3 regions of the Amycolatopsis sp. NPDC041971 genome follow, and region 1 is predicted to be linked to each of the others. Evidence: riboswitches for the same ligand, from Rfam matches in the RefSeq annotation. Region 1 holds a riboswitch; each other region holds the start of a gene.
What was found. A riboswitch is a leader RNA that binds a small molecule or an ion and turns the genes downstream of it on or off. The one in region 1 is predicted to bind S-adenosylmethionine.

Region 1 (6,512 bases):
CGGGGTGAACCTGGCCCGGCGACTCGCCGACGGCGAACAGGTGGCCGTCGGCGTCCCCGTTCCGGCCGCGGCCGGAACGGCGGCACCGGTGGGGAAGCTCGACCTGAACACGGCCACGGCCGAGCAACTCGACACCCTGCCCGGGGTCGGTGAGGTGATGGCCAAACGCATCGTCGACTGGCGGTCCGGGCACGGCGGGTTCACCAGCGTCGAGCAACTCCGTGACGTAGAAGGGATCGGCGAAAGCAAGTTCAAGAAGGTCCGGGAATTGGTGTCCGTCGGATGAACCCGTCCGCCGATCCGTCCGAAGTGGACACCGCGTCGTGGCGAGGGCAGGACCTGCGGCTGGTACCGGCCGCGGCGACGGCCTGGCTCGGCACTCTTTCCGGGCTGCTCGGCGGCTGGTGGATCACGATGCTCTGCGGTGCGGCCGCCGTGGTGCTCGCGATCACCGCCGGTGTCCGTGCCCGCCGGACGGCGTCCCGGTGGGTGGTGGGCCTCGGCGCGCTCGCGGTCCTCGGCGTGCTCACCGCCGGTCCGGTGGCGCTGCGGATCCGGGCCGCCGAACACGATGACCTCCGTGCCGCCGCCGCACGGGGGAGCGACGCCACCACGAGGGTGGTGGTCACCGAGCGGCCACGTCCGGTCCGCGGTGCCGGATACGCCGATCGCCGGGCAGGCACCCGCCTGGTGGTCATCGCCGCGACGGTGGACACCGTGGTGACGGGTGAGCGGGTGGTGGATTCGGCCGGCCGGATCCTCCTGCTCGCTCCCGCCGAGGGGTGGACGGACTTGCTGCCCGGGCAGCAAGTCACCGCTTCTGGGCGGCTCGCACCGGCGAAGGGGGCCGAACTCACGGTCGCGGTCCTCTCGGTGCGAGGCCCGCCGTCGGCCCTCGGACCGGCGCCCTGGTGGCAGCGAGCCGCGGAATCGCTGCGCACCGGGCTCCGGGAGCTGTGCGCCGTCCTCCCGGAGGAGCAGGCCGGTCTGGTGCCCGGACTGGTCGTGGGAGACACGAGCACACTCTCACCGCGGGTCGAACGCGAGTTCACGGACTCCGGCATGTCCCACCTGATGGCCGTGAGCGGTGGGAACGTGGCGATCGTCTGCGGCTCGATCCTTCTCCTGCTGAGGGTGCTCCGGGTCGGGCCGCGGACGTCCGCCGCCGCGGCCGCCGCGGGGCTCGCCGGGTTCGTGGTCCTCGCCGGGCCCGCGCCCAGCGTGCTCCGCGCCGGGGTGATGGGGGCGGTCGGGCTGTTGGCGCTGGCCTTGGGACGCCGAGGTTCGGCGCTTCCCGCGCTGGCGTTCGCGGTGGCCGGGCTCGTCGTGGCCGATCCGGCCATGGCCGCGGACTTCGGGTTCGCCCTTTCGGTGCTGGCCACGGCCGGGCTCGTCCTGCTGGCACCGCGGTGGGCCGAGTGGCTGGTCGGACGCGGAGTTCCGGCCGGCTACGCCGAGGGGCTGACCATTCCGCTGGCCGCGTTCGTGGTGACGACACCGGTCATCGCGGGCATGGCGGGATCGGTCAGCCTCGTCTCGGTGGTGACCAACGTGCTCGCCGCGCCGGTGGTCGCCCCGGCCACCGTGTTCGGTGTGCTCGCCACCGTCGTCGGACCGTGGTGGCCGTCGGCGGGCAGGCTGCTCGTCCGCCTGACCGAACCCGAGGCGAGCTGGCTCATCACCGTGGCCCGCCACGGCGCCCGCGCGCCGGGTGCGGTCGTGGACTGGCCGGACGGCTGGTGGGGCGGGTTTCTGGCGGCCGGACTACTCGTCGTACTGCTCGTCGCCGTCCGGCTGCGTCACGCCAGGATCCTGCTGGCGGTCGTCCTGGCCGTCGGACTGCTCGTCTTCGTGCCGGTGCGGGTGCTGGCACCGGCGTGGCCACCGGCGTCGTGGAGTGCCGTCGCCTGCGACGTCGGACAGGGAGATGCCGTAGCCCTCGCCACCGGCGAGCCGGGCAGGGCGGTCCTGGTCGACACCGGGCCGGAACCGGGGCCGGTCGACGAATGCCTGAGCAGGCTCGGCGTGGATCGCGTTCCGTTGATCGTGCTGAGTCATCTGCACGCCGACCACATCGGCGGCCTCGAATCCGTCTTCGAGGGCAGGTCGGTCGGTGCGGTCGCCGTCGGCCCTGGCAGGGCTCCCGCCTGGGCGTGGCAGCAGGTCGCGGACGAAACCGCACGCCGCGGGATTCCCCTGCTGGAGCTGGGGATCGGGCAACGGCTGGACTGGCCGGGGCTGACGCTGGACGTGCTGGGACCTCGGTATGTCACCCGGCGATCGGTCCTCGAACAGGACGGCACGGTGATCAACAACGGTTCGGTCGTCCTGCGCGCCGGGACCCCGGCGGGCCGGTTGCTGCTGACGGGCGACGTCGAGCTCGCCGCGCAGACCGACCTGATGGCCGAGGGTACCGATCTGCACGCCGAGATCCTGAAGGTCCCGCATCACGGAAGTCGTTACACGGCACCGGATTTTCTCAACGCCGTCGCGCCGAGGGTGGCGTTGGTGAGTGTCGGTGCCGGAAACACCTACGGCCATCCGAACAAGTCCACTTTGGACAACCTGGCCGCCGTCGGTGCGTCGATCGCCAGAACGGACACAGACGGCGACACCGCGGTCGTCGCCGACGCGCGGGGACTCGCGTTGCTGCGCCGGGGTGAGCCTCGCGGCCCGCCTCGTTCTTGAGGCGGGCCGGGCGGGGACTCAGATGCCGAGTGCTTCGCGGACCGCGTCGGCCGAGGCGCTGACGGTGGCCTTCGGGCCGATCTTGTCCTCGACGGCGTCGAGGGTCTTCAGGCCGTCGCCGGTGATCAGCAGGACGATCTCCTCGTCCGGGTTGAGCTTGCCGGTCTCGATGAGCTTCTTGGCCGTCGCGACGGTGACACCACCGGCGGTCTCGGTGAAGACGCCCTCGGTGCGGGCGAGCAGCCGGATGCCCTCGACGACCTCTTCGTCGGTGACGTCTTCGATCGCGCCGCCGGTGCGGTTCACCACGTCGAGGACGTAGGGGCCGTCGGCAGGGTTGCCGATCGCGAGCGACCGGGCGATCGTGTCCGGCTTGACCGGCTGGACGACGTCGTGGCCCGCGCGGAAGGCCGCCGAGACAGGGGAGCAGCCGGTGGCCTGCGCGCCGAACACCTTGTACGGCGTCTCGTCGACGAGACCGAGCTGCCCGAACTCGCGGAAACCCTTGTCCACCTTGGTGAGCTGGGAACCGGAGGCGATCGGCACCACGATCTGGGAGGGAAGCCGCCAGCCGAGCTGTTCGGCGACCTCGAAGGCCAGCGTTTTGGAGCCTTCGGAGTAGTAGGGCCGGACGTTCACGTTGACGAACGCCCAGCTCTCCTGCTCGGCGGCGAGCTGGGTGGCGAGCCGGTTCACGTCGTCGTAGTTGCCGTCCACCGCGATCAGGTCGCCGTCGTACACGGCGGTCGTGAGGATCTTCGCGCGCTCGAGGGTCTTCGGGATCAGCACGACCGACCGCCAGCCGGCGCGGGCCGCCGCGGCGGCGACGGCGTTGGCCAGGTTGCCGGTCGACGGACAGGCGAGCACGTCGAAGCCGAATTCGCGGGCGGCGGCCAGCGCGACAGCGACCACGCGGTCCTTGAACGAGTGCGTCGGGTTGCCGGTGTCGTCCTTGACCCAGACCTTCTTGGCACCCAAGGCTTTCGCGAGCCTGTCGGCCTGGATGAGCCGGGTGGCGCCGGGTTCGGTGTTGGGGATTTCTTCGACGTTCGAGGGAACGGGAAGGAGTTTCTTGTAGCGCCAGATGTTCTTCGGTCCGGCTTCGATGTCCTCGCGGCGCACGCGGCCGAAGTCGTAAGCGACTTCCAGCGGCGAGAAGTCCTCGGCGGAAACGAATTCGGGGGCGAGCGGCTGCCGGTGTCCCTCTTCCTTCGACACCAGTTCGACGGCCGGTCCGAGATCCGGGGTCTTGGTGGTGGAGGTCGTGCCGAGGGTTGCGGTCATCGCGAGGTTCCTTCCTCATCTGCCCCGCCGTGGCGGGCCGGAATTGGCACCGTGTTCGTCAGCTATCCCGCGATCGCGGAATGACAGGCTGACGCCGGTTGCCGGGGCTTCGTCGGGCCGTTCCCTCTGCCCCTCTGGATGAGCGGTATTCGATTGTCGGCACGCGTGTGATCGCGTCGCCTCGCCAACACCGTACGACATGAGGCTCAGGTGAGGCCACCGTGCCCGGAACACATCACCGGACAAAGCACACGAGAGGACGAGTGGCAGGATCGTCACCGTGACGACGCAAGCTTCCGCCCCATCGCCGCTGGTCCTGGTTCTCGGTGAGGAAGAGCTGCTGATCGAACGCGCGGTCCGCAGCGCTTCGGACGCGGCCAAAGCGGCCGACCCGACGGCGGATCTCACCCGGATCCGGGTGTCGGACCTCACAGTCCCGGCACTCGCGGAGATGGTGAGCCCTTCGCTGTTCGCCGAAGAGAGGGTGATCGTCCTCGAATCCGCGCACGACATTTCGCAGGAGCTCGCCGACGGGGTGATGGCCTACGTCAAAGCGCCCGCCGATGGCATCGTGCTCGTCGTCGTGCACAGCGGAGGCGGCCGGAGCAAAGCCGCGAAGGGACTTCCCGCCGCCTTGAAGAAGGCTGGGGCGGAGGTCGTCGAGTGCCCGAAACTGACCAAGGCCGCTGAGCGGGAATCCTTTGTCCGCAACGAGGTCCGCCGGGTCGGCGGGAAGATCGACGGGGCGGCCGTGCTCGCGCTGATCGACGCCGTCGGCTCGGATCTGCGGGAGTTGTCGTCGGCCGCGACCCAGCTCGTCGCGGACGCGGGCGGAACGGTCGACGAGCAGGCGGTCCGCCGCTACCACCGGGGCCGCGCGGACGTGAACGGGTTCGCCGTCGCCGAGAAGGCCGTCGCCGGTGACAAGGCCGCGGCGCTCGAGTCGCTACGCTGGGCGATGCAATTGGGCGTGCCGCACGTGCTGGTCGCCGACGCTCTCGCCGACGCGGTCCGGACGATCGCGCGGGTGTCGGGTGCCGGTCGCGGGAATCCGAACCAGATGGCCGGCGAGCTGGGGATGCCGCCGTGGAAGGTACGCAAGGCGCAGGGGCAGGCCCGCGGCTGGGGTCAGGACGGGCTCGCCACCGCGATGCGGGTGGTCGCCCGGCTCAACGCCGAGGTCAAGGGGGTCGCGGCCAACCCCGAGTACGCGTTGGAGCGTGCCGTCCTGGAAGTCGTCGACGCCCACGGCACAAGCCGCTGAACATGGCGAAGGGCCCCGGCGACTCGCGTCGCCGGGGCCCTTCGAAAGCCGATCAGAGAGAGTTCGCGCGCTTCGCGAGCGCGGACTTCTTGTTGGCGGCCTGGTTGGCGTGGAGAACGCCCTTGGTGACGGCCTTGTCCAGCTTCTTGGCCGCGTCCTTCTGCAGCTCCAGGGCCTTGGCCTTGTCGCCGGCGTCGGCGGCCTCGCGGAACTTGCGGATCGCGGTCTTCACCGAGGACCGGATCGCCTGGTTGCGCTGACGCGCCTTCTCGTTGGTGGTGATGCGCTTGATCTGCGACTTGATGTTGGCCACGTGGGCGCTCCTCTTGCATCTCTCGGTGGTTTCGCCGCCGCGCTGTGACCGGCCCAGCGCGCTCGCGAGAGCGGCGCGGGTTTCCTCCATGACGGAATGCCACACGACGGTGAAAGGCAAGCTTAACAGCCGCCCCGGGGCTGCTCGCGGCCACCTGGGGAGGGGTGCTTCCGGTACCGTGAAGATCGTAGTGCCTAGGGTTCCGCCGCCTGCCTGTTCCGCGAAACACACAATCAGGGCAGAAGGGACAGGTCCGAGCGGCACCATCGGCGGAGCCGGAAGCGCCGCCGTTCATCTGACGGGACAAAAGCCTGGAGGACCGGTGTTTTCCGCTTGGGCGGAAAACGGGAAAGGTCCGCCGTGAACGCCACCGCTCTGTCCTTGGTCATCATCGCCGCCGTCATCCACGCGGGCTGGAATCTGGCGGCCAAGCGGATCCGCCGTGGCGGAGCCCGGTTCGTGTGGGCTTATTACAGCTTCTCCGCGATTCTTCTCTTGCCCGTCATGGCGGTCGCGCTGGCACTGGCGCCGCAACGTCCACAGTGGACTTGGCTGTTCGCCGCCGTGGTCACGGCGGTGTTCCACGTCACCTACGGGATCGTCCTCCAACGGGGTTACGCAGTCGGTGACCTGTCCGTCGTCTATCCCGTCGCGCGCGGTACCGGACCGCTGCTCTCGGTGCTCGCGGCCGTCGTGCTGCTCGGCGAGCGGCCGGGGGCGCTGGGCCTGATCGGCGCGTTCCTCGTGATCGCCGGGGTGCTGGTCATCGGCACCGGGCGCGCCCCGGCGCACGCCGACGCCGACGCCCGCCTCGCTCGCCGCAAAGGTGTGCTCTACGGGTTGCTGACGGGGGGCACGATCGCCGCCTACACCCTGTGGGACGCGCATTCGGTCACCGGCTTCGGTGTCCCGCCGATCATCTATTTCGGAACCGGCGCGATCGTGCAGAGCCTGCTCATGACG
Region 2 (6,512 bases), on a different contig from region 1:
GTGTCTGCAACTCGTCGAGAAGCAGGTCGGCGTCACCTTCCGGCAGGTTGAGCGGGAAGGCCTTGGGAATGTTTGTGCTGGTCATCCCTCGATTGTCGAGGCAAATTCGAACGAATGCACGGTATCGATCGGGTGGATGATCATTACCCTCCGGGGGCGCCGACCTGCGCGTATCACACTGGAGTGGGATAGGTGTCAGTTCGAAACGCCACAAGGATGATGGGGACGGGATCACGTCGGCCCCCTGTCTGAGGGGTTGAGCTGTTCCCACTCCTCGCGGAGCACCCCGTAGACGACGGCGTCGTGCACGCCGCCGGACCAGCGTCGGGCGCGCCGGAACCGGCCTTCTTCAACGAAACCCAGCCGCCGTCCGACGGCGATCATTCCCGGGTTGCCCGAGAACGTCGCGAAGTCCAAGCGCAGCGCGTCGGTGCGGGAGAACAAGTAAGTCGTCCACAAGCGCAAGGCCTCGGTGCCGAATCCGCCGCCCCAGTACTGCTCGTCGTAGATGACCAGCCCCATCCGGCGCCAGTCGGTCTGCCTGCTTTCCCAGTACCAGCTGACCCGGCCGATCACCCTGCCGCCGCCCACATCGCACACGGCGAGGCTGGCGCGGGGATCGGGCCCTTCGGCCTTGGCGGCGGTAAGTTCGATCGCCGTGGATTCGGCGGCCGCCGCGGTCGGGGTGCCGAAGTAGGGCCCGTTGGTCTTGTGCCAAGGTCGCGCGGGATCGAGCAGGTCTTCGAGTGATCGGAGATCGGACGGCCGCCAGCCACGCAGCCGGACTTTGTCACCTTCGAGTACGACGTCGTCCACCGGCCAATCGTGGCTTGCCGCGGCTGACTACGATCGTCGGGTGACTGAACTGCTCGGCCCTGCGGAGATCAGGGCGCTTGCGGCCGAGCTGGACGTACGTCCGACCAAGAAGCTCGGCCAGAACTTCGTGCACGATCCCAACACGGTGCGCCGCATCGTCGATCTTTCCGGGGTCGGCGAAGGTGACGTCGTGCTGGAAGTCGGGCCGGGCCTCGGCTCGCTGACCCTCGGCCTGCTCGCGACCGGTGCCGAGGTCGTCGCGGTCGAGATCGATCCCGTGCTGGCGGGGCGGCTGCCGGACACCGTGGCCGAACGAGGCGGGGCCGAAAGGCTGAAGGTGGTCGGTGCGGACGCTTTGCGGATCACGGCGGACGACCTGCCCGCACAGCCGACCGCGCTCGTCGCGAATCTGCCGTACAACGTCGCGGTTCCCGTCGTGCTTCACCTGCTCGCCGAGTTACCGTCGCTGACCAGCGGTCTCGTGATGGTCCAGACCGAGGTCGCGGACCGAATGGCGGCAGGCCCGGGAAGCCGGACTTACGGCGTGCCCAGCGTCAAACTGGCGTGGTACGGGAAGACGCGCAAGGTCGCCGCGGTGCCTCGCGCGGTGTTCTGGCCGGTTCCGAATGTGGACTCCGCACTGGTCGCTTTCGAGCGGGGCGAAGTGGTGTCGTCCGTCGACCGGGAGCGGCTGTTCGCGGTGGTGGACGCCGCCTTCTCGCAACGGCGGAAGACTTTGCGTGCCGCATTGGCGTCATGGGCCGGTTCCGCCGAACGCGCGGGGGAGTTGCTCGAAAAGGCGGGGATCGACCCCAAGACCCGCGGCGAGCAGCTGGATGTCCACCAGTTCGCTCGGATCGCCACGGCGGCCGGCTGACGGCTGCGGCAGGTGTGACCGGCACCGCGCGGACCTGAGCTGGTCAAGGTCAGCACGAGTGCGTAAGTCCTCTTCTCGATTTGCCTGCGCCGGACCCGTCTTGGCAGGCAGCGCCCCTGTCGCGGTCTACGGACGTCTCACTCTGTCTCAGAATATGGACCCCGCATCCTGTATGATGGACGCGACCAGACGTGTGATCTGCGCCTACGCGCTTGCTTTCATCCAGTGGGATCGGTTTTACTCAGTGAACCATCCCGAGCGACTGAGAGACCTGGCTCGCCGAAGTCGCAGCAACCACCCTCCACAGGGCAGGTGCTACAGCCAGGACCGATGGAGGCTGTGCCTAATGAACAGGGTCACCCACCCGCTCCTGCTGACCAGGCGACGTGTCGTCGATGAAGGTCGCCGCACGGTAAGTGCGTGTCGACGCTCCACCGTTACTGCCTGAGTCCTTCCCCTTATCTCTGAATCCGTCCGTTCCGGACGGTTACTCGGTGACGGTCGGCGCGCTCGAAAGAAGCAGCGCCCCATGTGCATGGAGCCCTTCGTGATCACTGTCGAAAACCTGTCCAAATCCTTTCCCCTCAACGGAAATCCCGTCGTCGCCCTGCGTGATGTGAGCGTGGACATCCAAGCGGGCTCGCTTTTCGGAGTCGTGGGTCCGGCCGGCTCCGGCAAGTCGACCCTCGCTCGCTGCATCGGCCTTCAGGAGCGCCCCGACCGCGGGGTCGTCCGGCTCGACGGCCTCAACACCGGAACTCTCGACGGCCGTCGTCTGCGCGAGATCCGCCGCCAGGTCGGTGTCGTAAGCACCAAACCGGAATTGCTCGCCGAGCGCACCATCGCCGGCAACATCGCTTCGCCGCTCGAACAGCTGGGCCTCGACGGGCCACAGCGCCGCAATCGGGTCGGCAACCTGCTCGACCTGGTCGGGCTCACCCCCCGGGCGGGACAGCGGCCGGGCGACCTGACCGAGGGGCAGTTGCGGCGGGTGGCCATCGCCAAGGCTCTCGCCGCCGGGCCCTCCGTGCTCTTGGCCGACGACCCGACCGCGGGTGTGCAGCCCGAGGAGTCCGGCGCGGTTCTGACCGTGCTCGATCGTGCGCGTGCCGAGCTCGGAGTCACCGTATTGCTCACCACTCCCGACGCCGGCGTGGTCCGCCGTGTCTGTGACGACGTCGCGGTCCTGGAGGCCGGGGCGATCATCGAACGGGGAACCGTGCTCGACTTGGTCTCCGACCCGAACAGCCGGACCGCACAGGCGCTCCTTCCCGCGATCGAGACCGGGCGGGCGCAGGCCTCGAAGTACGACCGCGCGGTGGACGTCGTGCTCGTCGGCTTCGCTTCGGTCGGTGCGCTGCTGCCGGAAGCCGCCGGTCGTTTCGACGTCGAACTTGCCACCATCGGCGGCGGTCTGACCCGGATCGGTGACACGCCGGTCGGCCGGTTCCGCCTCGGTGTGCGTGGTGAGCGCGCGGACGCCGCGCTCGCCTGGATCGCCGAACGCGGCGGCCACGTGACCCACCCGGTCCGCGGACCGCAGGGCGTCGCCGCCTGATTCCTCCGCGAACGGGCCGCTCAGGACGAAACCTGTCCGGGCGGCCCGTTTCGTGCTTGCCTCGTCCTGTTCTCTTTTCTCCTGGTGACAGCACAAGTGAAGCGGCCACGTAGTCTTGACTGGTGCTCGCCGTCGTACCGCCCCCAGTGACCGTCAGGGTCCCCGCCAAGGTCAACCTGCACCTCTCGGTCGGTGACGTACGCCCGGATGGCTACCACGAGCTGGTGACCGTGTTCCACGCGCTTTCCCTGACCGACGAGGTGACCGTCGCGGTCACTGAAGACCCCGGCGTCGAGGTCTACGGCGAAGGTGAAGGCGTTGTGCCGACAGGGGCCAACAACCTCGCCTGGAAGGCGGCACAGGCACTGGCCGCGCACGTCGGCAAGGCGGACGGCGAATCCAAGGTCCGAGTGGTGCTGCGCAAAGGCATTCCGGTCGCGGGCGGGATGGCCGGTGGCAGCGCCGACGCGGCCGCGACCCTGGTGGGCCTCGCGTCGCTTTGGAAGCTCGACATCTCCCGCGACGAGCTGGCGGGTATCGCCGCGAAGCTCGGCAGTGACGTTCCTTTCGCGCTCTACGGTGGAACCGCGTTGGGTACCGGCCGAGGCGAGGAGCTGGTGCCGGTCTTGTCGCGGCACACGTTCCACTGGGTTCTGGCCTTCGACCAGCGTGGTCTTTCGACTCCACGGGTGTTCGGCGAACTGGACAGGTTGCGTGAAGAGGGCAGCCCGCCGCGGATCGGTTCGCACACTCCGGTGGTCGAGGCGCTGGCGTCCGGTGATCCGCGGCAGCTGGCGCTGCTTCTCGGCAATGACCTGCAGGCGGCCGCTGTCTCGTTGCGTCCGGGACTACGGCGCACGTTGCGGGCCGGGGTCAACGCGGGCGCGCTCGCCGGCACCGTGTCCGGATCCGGGCCGACCTGCGCCTTCCTGTGCGCGGACGCGCAGTCGGCCGTCGAGATCGCCGCGGAACTGTCCGGTGCGGGGGTCTGTCGCACGGTGCGTGTCGCGCACGGGCCGGTCCCCGGAGCCCGGCCGGTCGGCGGGGATGACGCGCCGCGGCCGGCGCCGCCTCGGGTGCACGCATGAGGGTGTCCGGAATGGACATCGACTAATTCGTTGTGTTGCAAGCTTTGTGGAAAGGATCGGCTGAGGCATGGCCAACTTGGTCAACCTGGAGTCGGTGAGCAAGTCCTTCGGGGTGCGCCCGCTGCTCGACGGTGTTTCGCTCGGTGTGGCGGAGGGGCAGCGTATCGGCGTCGTCGGTCTCAACGGGGGCGGGAAGACGACGCTGCTGGAGGTCCTCGCGGGGATCGCCGAGCCGGATACGGGACGTGTCAGTCAAGTCCGGGGCCTGCGGATGGCCGTGGTCACCCAGCGGACCGAACTTCCCGACGGCAGCACGGTCGGGGATGTCGTGCTGGAGCGCTACGGCGCGGAGCACGAGTGGGCCGCTGACGCGCGAGTCAGGTCCATTATGGATGGTCTGGGAATCACGGCTCTCGGAATCGAGAAGCCGACGGTGAACTTGTCCGGTGGCGAACGGCGCCGTGTCGCGTTGGCGGCGGCCCTCACCGGTGAACTGGACCTCGTCGTCCTCGACGAGCCGACCAACCACCTCGACGTCGAAGGTGTGCGCTGGCTCGCGGACCATCTGCTCAATCGCAGGATCGCGGTCGTGGTCGTCACCCACGACCGGTGGTTCCTCGACACGGTCGCGAGTGTGACCTGGGAGGTCGCCAACGGTCGCGTCGAGCAGTACGAAGGCGGTTACGCGGACTGGATCTTCGCGCGGGCCGAACGGGCGAGGCTGGCGGCGACGGCCGAGGAAAAGCGGCAGAACCTGGCGCGTAAAGAGCTCGCATGGCTGCGTCGCGGCCCGCAGGCCAGGACGTCGAAGCCGCGCTATCGCGTCGAGGCGGCGGAGGCCTTGATCTCCGACGTGCCGGAGCCGCGGGATTCGGTCGAACTGCAGACGTTCGCCCGTCGTCGGCTGGGAAAGACCGTGTTGGAGATCGAGGACGCCACGTTGACCGTCGGCGGCGACCGCATCTTGCTCGATCACGTCACGTGGCGGATCGGGCCCGGCGATCGGATCGGTCTGGTCGGCGTCAACGGGTCGGGCAAGACGACACTGCTCAAGCTGCTCGGCGGTGACACCGAGCCCGAGACGGGCCGGCGCGTCCAAGGCAAGACGGTCAGTCTCGCGCACCTACGGCAGGAACTCGACGATCTGCCGGGTGATCTGCGCGTGCTGCAGGCGATCGAAGAGATCTCGGGGCGGGTCGTGTTCGGCAAGCAGGAGCTCACCGCTTCGCAACTGGCCGAAAAGCTGGGGTTCCCCGCGTCGAGGCAGTGGACGCCGGTCGAAGACCTTTCCGGTGGGGAGCGGCGACGCCTGCAGATGTGCCGGCTTCTGATGGCCGAGCCCAACGTGCTGCTGCTCGACGAACCGACGAACGACCTCGATATCGACACCCTGCAACAGCTGGAAGATCTGCTCGATTCTTGGCCGGGCAGCCTCGTCGTCGTTTCGCACGACAGGTATCTGGTGGAACGCGTCTGCGACACGATCGTCGCCCTGTTCGGGGACGGGCAGGTGACGCATCTGCCGGGCGGGATCGAGGAGTACCTGGACCGGCGCGTCAAGAGCCTCGAGAAGGCCGGTGGCGACCGGAAACAGGGCAACGGGCAGGCTTCCACGTCCAAGAAGAGCGCCGCGGACCAGCGGGCGGCACAGAAGGAGCTGTCCCGTCTCGAGCGCAAGCTCGACCAGCTGCACACGAAGGAAGAGAAGCTGCACGCGGCACTGCTCGCCGCGGCCACCGACCCGACGAAGCTCATCGAGCTGAACACCGAACTGAAAGCCGTCGAGATGGAGAAGGACGAGGTCGAGGCCCAGTGGCTGGAGACCTCCGAAGCCGCGGAGTAGTTCGCTCGACGGCGAGCGCGTCTTTCGGCGCGGACAGTAGTGTGACGCGCATGAGTCGGTTCGTGGACACGCTCGTCGCCACCGCGACGGGGCGAGGTCAGCAGCGGGGAATGGTCACCGGGGAGCCCAAGGAACCGGTTCGGCGTACGTGGGCCGAGATTCACGAGCAAGCCAAGCGGGTCGCCGGGGGCCTGGTGACGGCCGGGCTCGAGCCCGGCAAAGCGGTCGCGGTCCTGGCGGCGGCGCCGTCGCTGATCGCGCCGACGGTTCAGGCGGTATGGCTCGCCGGCGGCAGCGTGACGATGCTGCACCAGCCCACGCAGCGCACCG
Region 3 (6,512 bases), on a different contig from region 1:
AATCAGCCGAAAGCGCTCAGCGGTCTCTACGCGCCTGGCTCGGCCTTCAAGATCGCCACGGCGACCGCGGCGTTGCAGCAGGGCGGGGTCTCCGCGGACTCGCCGGTGGCCTGCCCGGGCAGTGAGCAGATCGGCACCCGCACGCTCAAGAACGACAACGGGTTCGACCTGGGGACCGTTTCGCTGAAGACGGCGTTCGCCGCGTCGTGCAACACGACCTTCGGGCGGCTCGCCGGGCAACTGCCCGCGGACGGCCTCGCGAAGGCCGCGAACCAGTTCGGCCTCAACGCCGACTTCGAGATCCCGGGACTGGCCACCGAGACCGGGAAAGTGGAGTCCTCAGGCAGCGGCGACGAGCAGGTGGAGGCCGGGATCGGCCAGGGAAGGGTGCAGGTCAGCCCGCTGGGCGCGGCGCTCATGGCCGCGACCGTCGCCACGGGGAAGCCGGTGGTGCCGAAGCTGTGGCAGGGACTGGAGACCAAGGTCAACGCCGGTTACCAGGCCCCGACCGCCGGGGTGCTGAACCAGGTCCGCGCGATGATGCGCGAGGTCTGCACGACGGGGACCGCGAAGGCGTTGAAGGGCAGCGGCGCCGTCTTCGGCAAGACGGGGACGGCGCAGTTCGGCTCGGGTGCCGACGCCAACGGCTGGTTCGTCGGCTACCGCGGGGACGTCGCCTTCGCCGTCATGCTCGAGGGTTCCGACGACTCCGGGCCCGCGGTGCAGCTGGCGGCCAAGTTCCTGGCGGGCTGACGGTTCGGTCCTCGCCGAAGCTTCGGTCTTCTACGGTGAACGCATGGAAACGATCGCTCTGGCCCAGGTGGCGGCCGTGCTCGCCGATCCGAGCCGCGCGTCGATGTGCCTCGCGCTGCTCGACGGACGTGCCTGGACGGTGACGGAGCTGGCGGGCGCGGCCGAGGTGGCCGCGTCGACGGCGAGCGAGCACGTGACGAAGCTGGCCGAGGCCGGATTCGTCGTGCGGGTCAAACAGGGGCGGCACAGCTACGTCCGGATCGCCGATCCCCGGGTGGCGGAGCTGATCGAGCATCTGGCGCAGCACGCCGAGCACCGCCCGGTGAAGGGGTTGCGTTCGTCGGTGCGGGTGAAACGGCTCGAGTTCGCCCGGACCTGCTACGACCACCTCGCCGGGACGGTCGGTGTCGCGCTGCGGGACGGGATGCTGGCCACCGGGCTGATCGACGAGGCCGACGGACTGACGCTGACCGGTCGCGGACGCGAGGTGCTCGGCGGGCTCGGGGTGGAGATCGCCGACGGCCGCCGCCCGATGCTGCGCGACTGTCTGGATTGGACGGTCCGCCGTGATCATTTGGCGGGCCGGGTCCCCGCGGCGTTACTGTCTCACGGAGTGCGGGTCGGCTGGTTGTCCCGTGAGGGCAACCGCGCGGTGAAAGTCCTGCCGACGGCGGAGGAACCGTTCGCCGAACTCGGCGTCGATCTGGTGGCCCTGCGGAGTCCGTAAAGGACAGTCTGTAACACAGTCCGTTCGGCTCACCGTCGAGCGGTACACGAAGGTGTGACGGCCACCGCCTCACTATTCTGGAGCCCTCACGGCGACCGGACGGGAGGCGACATGGAGCAGCTCCCGCTCATCCTCGGTACCGGTGGAGCCGTGCTCCTCGTCGCCGTGATCGCCGTCCGGGTGTCGATCCGGGTCGGCCTCCCTTCGCTGTTGCTGTACTTGGGGATGGGAGTCCTGCTCGGCGAAGCCGGCTTCGGCATCCAGTACGAAAACCCCGAACTCACCCAGTCGCTAGGCCTCGCCGCGCTGGTGATGATCCTGTCCGAAGGTGGCCTCACCACCCGGTGGACGGCCGTGAAACCGTCGTTGGGCATCGGCATCGCACTGTCCACAGTGGCCGTCGTGGTGAGCATCGCGGTCACCGGCGCGGCCCTGCACTGGTTGCTGGGCCTGGACTGGCGGATGGCGTTGCTGTGGGGCGCGGTACTGGCCTCGACCGACGCCGCCGCGGTCTTCTCCGTGCTGAGATCGGCGGGCATCGGCAAACGGCTCGTCGGCGCGCTGGAGATCGAGTCGGGGATCAACGACGCCCCGGCCTACATCGCCGTCGTCGTCCTGGCCGAGGGGACGACCATCGACTGGTCGCTACCGCTGCTGGTGGTCTACGAACTCGGCGCCGGGCTGGTGATCGGCCTGGCCTTCGGCTGGGGCGGGGCGTTCGCGCTGCGCCGGGCGGCGCTTCCCGCCACCGGCCTTTATCCGCTGGCCACGGTCGCGGTCTGCGTCGTGGCGTACTCGAGCGGGCAGCTCGCCCACGCGTCGGGACTGCTCGCCACCTACGTCGCGGCCCTGGTGCTCGGGAACTCGAAGCTGCCGCACCGGTCGGACACACTGTCCTTCGCCGAGGGGCTCGGCTGGCTCGCGCAGATCGGGCTGTTCGTGCTGCTGGGCCTGTTCGCCTCGCCGAGCAGGATCCTCGAAAGCCTGGTTCAGGGCCTGGTCGCGGGTGCGGTCGTGCTGTTGCTCGCCCGTCCGTTGTCGGTGGTGCTCTCGGCGCTGCCGTTCAAGATCCCTTGGCGAGAACAGGTGTTCCTCTCCTGGGCGGGCTTGCGCGGGGCGGTCCCGATCGTGCTCGCGCTGATCCCCTTGTCGTCCGGGGTGCCCGGCGCGCAGGAACTGGTCGACGCGGTGTTCGTGCTGGTCATCGTGCTGACGTTGCTTCAGGGCGCGACCCTGACCCCGCTCGCCCGAGTGCTCGGACTCGCCCAGCACTCCGAAGCGCATGAGATCGAGGTCGACTCGGCGCCACTCGACGAGATGGGCGCGGAGCTGCTGCAGGTCCGTATCCACTCCGGCTCCAAGATGCACGGCGTCTACCTGGCCGAACTGCGGCTGCCGGTGGGGGCGACGATCAGCCTCCTCGTCCGCGACGGCACAGGCTTCACGCCCAACAAGGACACCCGGCTCCAGGAACGTGATCAGTTACTCGTCGTGACCACCGCCGAGGCCCGCGACGTGGCCGAACGACGCCTGCGGGCCGTCGACCGCGCTGGTCGCCTGGCCAGGTGGAAGGGCGAATCCGGCCAGTAGGTCACGATCGGCACCGGCTGTTCGTCGGTTGATCTCAGAAAGTTCTTCCTTTTCGTCCTCCTTTTGGATTACCTTCCCGGCAATCGACTCCATCGAATGGGTGAGTGTCGCGGGATAAGGAGTACGCAAGGTGACGAAACTTCCTGTGCGGTTCGCCGGTCTGGGGGTCACTGCTGCACTCGTCGGGGTGGTTCTCGCCGCGCCGACCGCAGCCGCGGCCGACGCGTTCCCGGCGTTCGGATTGCCCTTCGGTACGGGCCAGTCGGTCTACTCGGCGGGGATCCACTCGGACAACGGGACCTCCGGCGTGAAGAACGCCATCGACTTCAGCCCCGGCGACAGGACCGTTCGCGCCCCGCTGGCGGGCACGGTCCGGATCCAGCACTGCGACGGCGGCGACTGGGTGACCGTCGACCACGACGGCGGCCGGCGGACCGGGTACTACCACCTGGAAGGCATTTCGGTCACCGACGGCCAGAAGGTCGCTCCTGGCGACGCCCTCGGCCGGACCGGTAACGCGCTGCCCTGCGGTGGCAGCAGTACCGGCGCCCACGTGCACTTCACCCTCTGGACCCTGCCGACGGCCGCCGCGCGGGGCGGCGACTCGCGCGACTTCGGCGTCGGCGCGGGCAACTGGAACGGCATGTCCTACGACGAGGTCTCGACCAAGGTCGCGCAGGCCTACGGCGAGCCCATCGACGGCAAGACCTTCGGCGGCTGGCAGTTCACCGCGGGCACCGATCAGTACTCGGGGACCGCGACTGAGGTGTCCTCCCGCGCGACCGTCCCCCTGCCCGGCCGATTCCACGTCTGACCTCTCGCATTTAGTCCTCTGGATGCGGTACTTGCACGCGCATCTATCGCAACTAGAGGACTAAATGCGGGGGTTCTCTTCGGTTACGGAACGCGTGACCGGCGTCTCAACATGCGGACGAGGGGTGGCTCGATCGCCCGCCCATCCGCTAACTTCGTCCGTAGGTCACGAGTGTCAGCGTCAAGCCCCGGCTAGCTGACCGGCAACCCTCCTTCCGCGGTGGGGTGCCCCGGGTGAGGACCTGGCTCGTCGCGTGGTGCGACGGGCAAGCGCGGGATCCTCGCCGGGTCCCCTGGCCCGGAGGATGACGATGACACTCGCTCTCGAACGCACGAACACCCCCGCCGCTGTCGCGGAAACCGTGGCCACGCATGAAATCCCGACGGTCGCGTGCGCCGATCTGCGGGTTCCGCTGGTGACCGGTGGCGAGATCGGATACGCGAACCTCGACCACGCGGCGAGCGCTCCCTGTCTGGACAAGGTGCGGGCCGCGGTCGACGAATTCCTGCCCTGGTACGCCAGCGTGCACCGCGGGGCCGGGTTCGCGTCGCAGGTCTCCACCAAGCTTTACGAGCGCACGCGGGGAATCCTGCGGAACTTCGTCGACGCGCGGTCGACCGACGCCGTCGTGTTCACCCGCAACACCACCGATTCCTTCAACCTTCTCGCGCGCAGCCTGCCGAAGCACACGTCGGTCGTCGTGTTCGACACCGACCACCACGCCGCGCTGCTGCCATGGAGGGGCCCGAACGTCCGCCGGGTCCAGACCCCTCGCACCCGCCTCGCCGCGGTGTCCGCTGTGGACGAAGCGCTCGCGGACTGCCCGCAGGGCCCGCGGCTGGTCGTCATCACCGGCGCGTCCAACGTGACCGGGGAACTGTTGCCGGTCAAGGAGATCACCGCGGTCGCGCGGCGGCACGGCGCCCGGATCGCGCTCGACGCGGCGCAGCTCGCGCCCCATCGCAAGATCTCCGTGCGCGAACTTGACGTCGACTACGTCGCGCTGTCGGGCCACAAGCTGTACGCGCCTTTCGGGGCCGGCGCGCTGATCGGCCGCGCCGACTGGCTGCGCGCCGCTCAGCCGTACCTCGCCGGTGGCGGCGCGACGAAGCTCGTCAACCGTGACTCCGAAAACCTCGGCGTGGTCTGGAATTCCGGCCCCGAGCGGCACGAAGCCGGTTCTCCCAACACCGTCGGCGTCCACGCGCTCGGTGTCGCCTGCGAGACACTGGCTGAGAACTGGGACGCGATCGTCGCTCACGAAGACGAACTGCTGGCGCGGCTGCGTCGCGGTCTCGCCGCCGTTCCCGGATTCGCCGAACTGCGGCTGTTCGACGCTCCGGTCGACAGGGTCGGCACGCTCAGCTTCGTCGTCGACGGCTTCGACCCGGGCTGGCTCGCCGCCGTCCTTTCGGCGGAGTACGGCATCGGCGTGCGGGACGGCGCGTTCTGCGCGCACATCGCGACCAAACGGCTGATCTCCGCAGCCGGTTCGACCGGACAGCAGGCAGTCCGGGTCAGCCTCGGCCTCGGTAGCACCACCGAACATGTGGACCGCCTCGTGCTGGCGCTGCGTCAGATCGTCGCCCGCGGCGCGCGCTGGCAGTACGAGAAGCCCGAGGGCCGCTGGGTGCCGGAGAACGATCCGCGGGAGCTTCCCCCGTTCTGCGCCTGACCCACTACCCTCACCCCGCATGGGGAACGAACGACCGCGTTACTGGTTTCCGCTGGCGTTGCTGGGATTCGCCCAGCTGGTGGTGGTGGCCGTGGCCTTCGGCGGACCGTGGTCCGGGGGCTGGTTCGCCTACGCGCCTGGTACAGACCAGCGGCATTCCTACGGATATGTGGGCTTCTCTGGGGTCGAGATGAGCCGCGAGTACGCGACCACGCTGGACATGTCGTTCTCCGGCGTCGGCCGGAACGACGGCTGGCTGTTCGCCGTCCTCGCGGTCTATCTCGGCACGGTGTTGTTCTATGCCTTCCGGGCGAAGACCGTGCGGTGGTGGAAGGTCGCCGCGATCGCGCTCGGCGGACTGGTCGCCATCGTGCTGGCTGATCTGGTCGGCTACTGGGAATTCGACATGGACGGCGACACGCGGAGCGCGGTTTTGCTGACGCTTGGCCTGGTCCTGCTCGCCTGGCTGGAGCGCAGCGTGCTGGTGCTAGTCGTGGCCGCGGCGTTCGTGCTCTGCGCGGTCGTGCTCGCGCGAGGACAGCTCGCGCTGGTGCTGTCGTCGCTGGTCGCGCTCGCCGGGGCGTTCGCGGCCCTGTTGAGCAGGCCGAAGACAGCCGCCGAGGAGGCCTGAGCACGCTCAGTGGACAATGGGGGAGTGAGTACAGAGCCCGAAACCGCGCCACCGTCGCCGCCGCTGCCCAAGAAGCGCGTCGCCGTGGTGTTCGCCGTCGCCGCGGTGCTGTGGGGGATCGACCTCCTCACCAAGCAGATCGCCGTGTCCACGCTCGAGGGCAAGCAGCCGGTCGAGTTCCTCGGCGGGCTGGTGTACTTCCAGCTGGTGCGCAACCCCGGTGCCGCCTTCTCGATGGCGACCGGGCTGACCTGGGTGCTCGCGCTGGTCGCGATCGCCGTCGTGATCGCCATCGTCTGGCTGTCCCGGCGGCTGCGCTCGG

Region 2: it holds a riboswitch for S-adenosylmethionine, as region 1 does, so the genes downstream of both, ACZ6DT_RS21720 (methionine ABC transporter ATP-binding protein) here and thrC (threonine synthase) in region 1, are expected to answer to the same signal.
Region 3: it holds a riboswitch for S-adenosylmethionine, as region 1 does, so the genes downstream of both, ACZ6DT_RS23785 (aminotransferase class V-fold PLP-dependent enzyme) here and thrC (threonine synthase) in region 1, are expected to answer to the same signal.

What each region holds. Positions count from the first base shown of each region.
Region 1 covers NZ_JBVJCE010000016.1:60,824-67,335, forward strand. The annotation lists gene ACZ6DT_RS28225 (ComEA family DNA-binding protein) at 1-286, shown strand, start outside; gene ACZ6DT_RS28230 (ComEC/Rec2 family competence protein) at 283-2,688, shown strand; gene thrC (threonine synthase) at 2,707-3,972, opposite strand; SAM riboswitch class I at 3,985-4,117, opposite strand; gene holA (DNA polymerase III subunit delta) at 4,253-5,236, shown strand; gene rpsT (30S ribosomal protein S20) at 5,289-5,549, opposite strand; gene ACZ6DT_RS28250 (EamA family transporter) at 5,910-6,512, shown strand, end outside.
Region 2 covers NZ_JBVJCE010000011.1:37,168-43,679, reverse strand. The annotation lists gene ACZ6DT_RS21735 (DUF222 domain-containing protein) at 1-85, opposite strand, end outside; gene ACZ6DT_RS21730 (GNAT family N-acetyltransferase) at 232-816, opposite strand; gene rsmA (16S rRNA (adenine(1518)-N(6)/adenine(1519)-N(6))-dimethyltransferase RsmA) at 857-1,693, shown strand; SAM riboswitch class I at 1,940-2,030, shown strand; gene ACZ6DT_RS21720 (methionine ABC transporter ATP-binding protein) at 2,241-3,251, shown strand; gene ACZ6DT_RS21715 (4-(cytidine 5'-diphospho)-2-C-methyl-D-erythritol kinase) at 3,374-4,339, shown strand; gene ACZ6DT_RS21710 (ABC-F family ATP-binding cassette domain-containing protein) at 4,407-6,182, shown strand; gene ACZ6DT_RS21705 (fatty acyl-AMP ligase) at 6,233-6,512, shown strand, end outside.
Region 3 covers NZ_JBVJCE010000012.1:168,013-174,524, forward strand. The annotation lists gene ACZ6DT_RS23765 (penicillin-binding transpeptidase domain-containing protein) at 1-753, shown strand, start outside; gene ACZ6DT_RS23770 (ArsR/SmtB family transcription factor) at 797-1,480, shown strand; gene ACZ6DT_RS23775 (potassium/proton antiporter) at 1,592-3,070, shown strand; gene ACZ6DT_RS23780 (M23 family metallopeptidase) at 3,201-3,884, shown strand; SAM riboswitch class IV at 4,048-4,162, shown strand; gene ACZ6DT_RS23785 (aminotransferase class V-fold PLP-dependent enzyme) at 4,195-5,559, shown strand; gene ACZ6DT_RS23790 (hypothetical protein) at 5,579-6,190, shown strand; gene lspA (signal peptidase II) at 6,215-6,512, shown strand, end outside.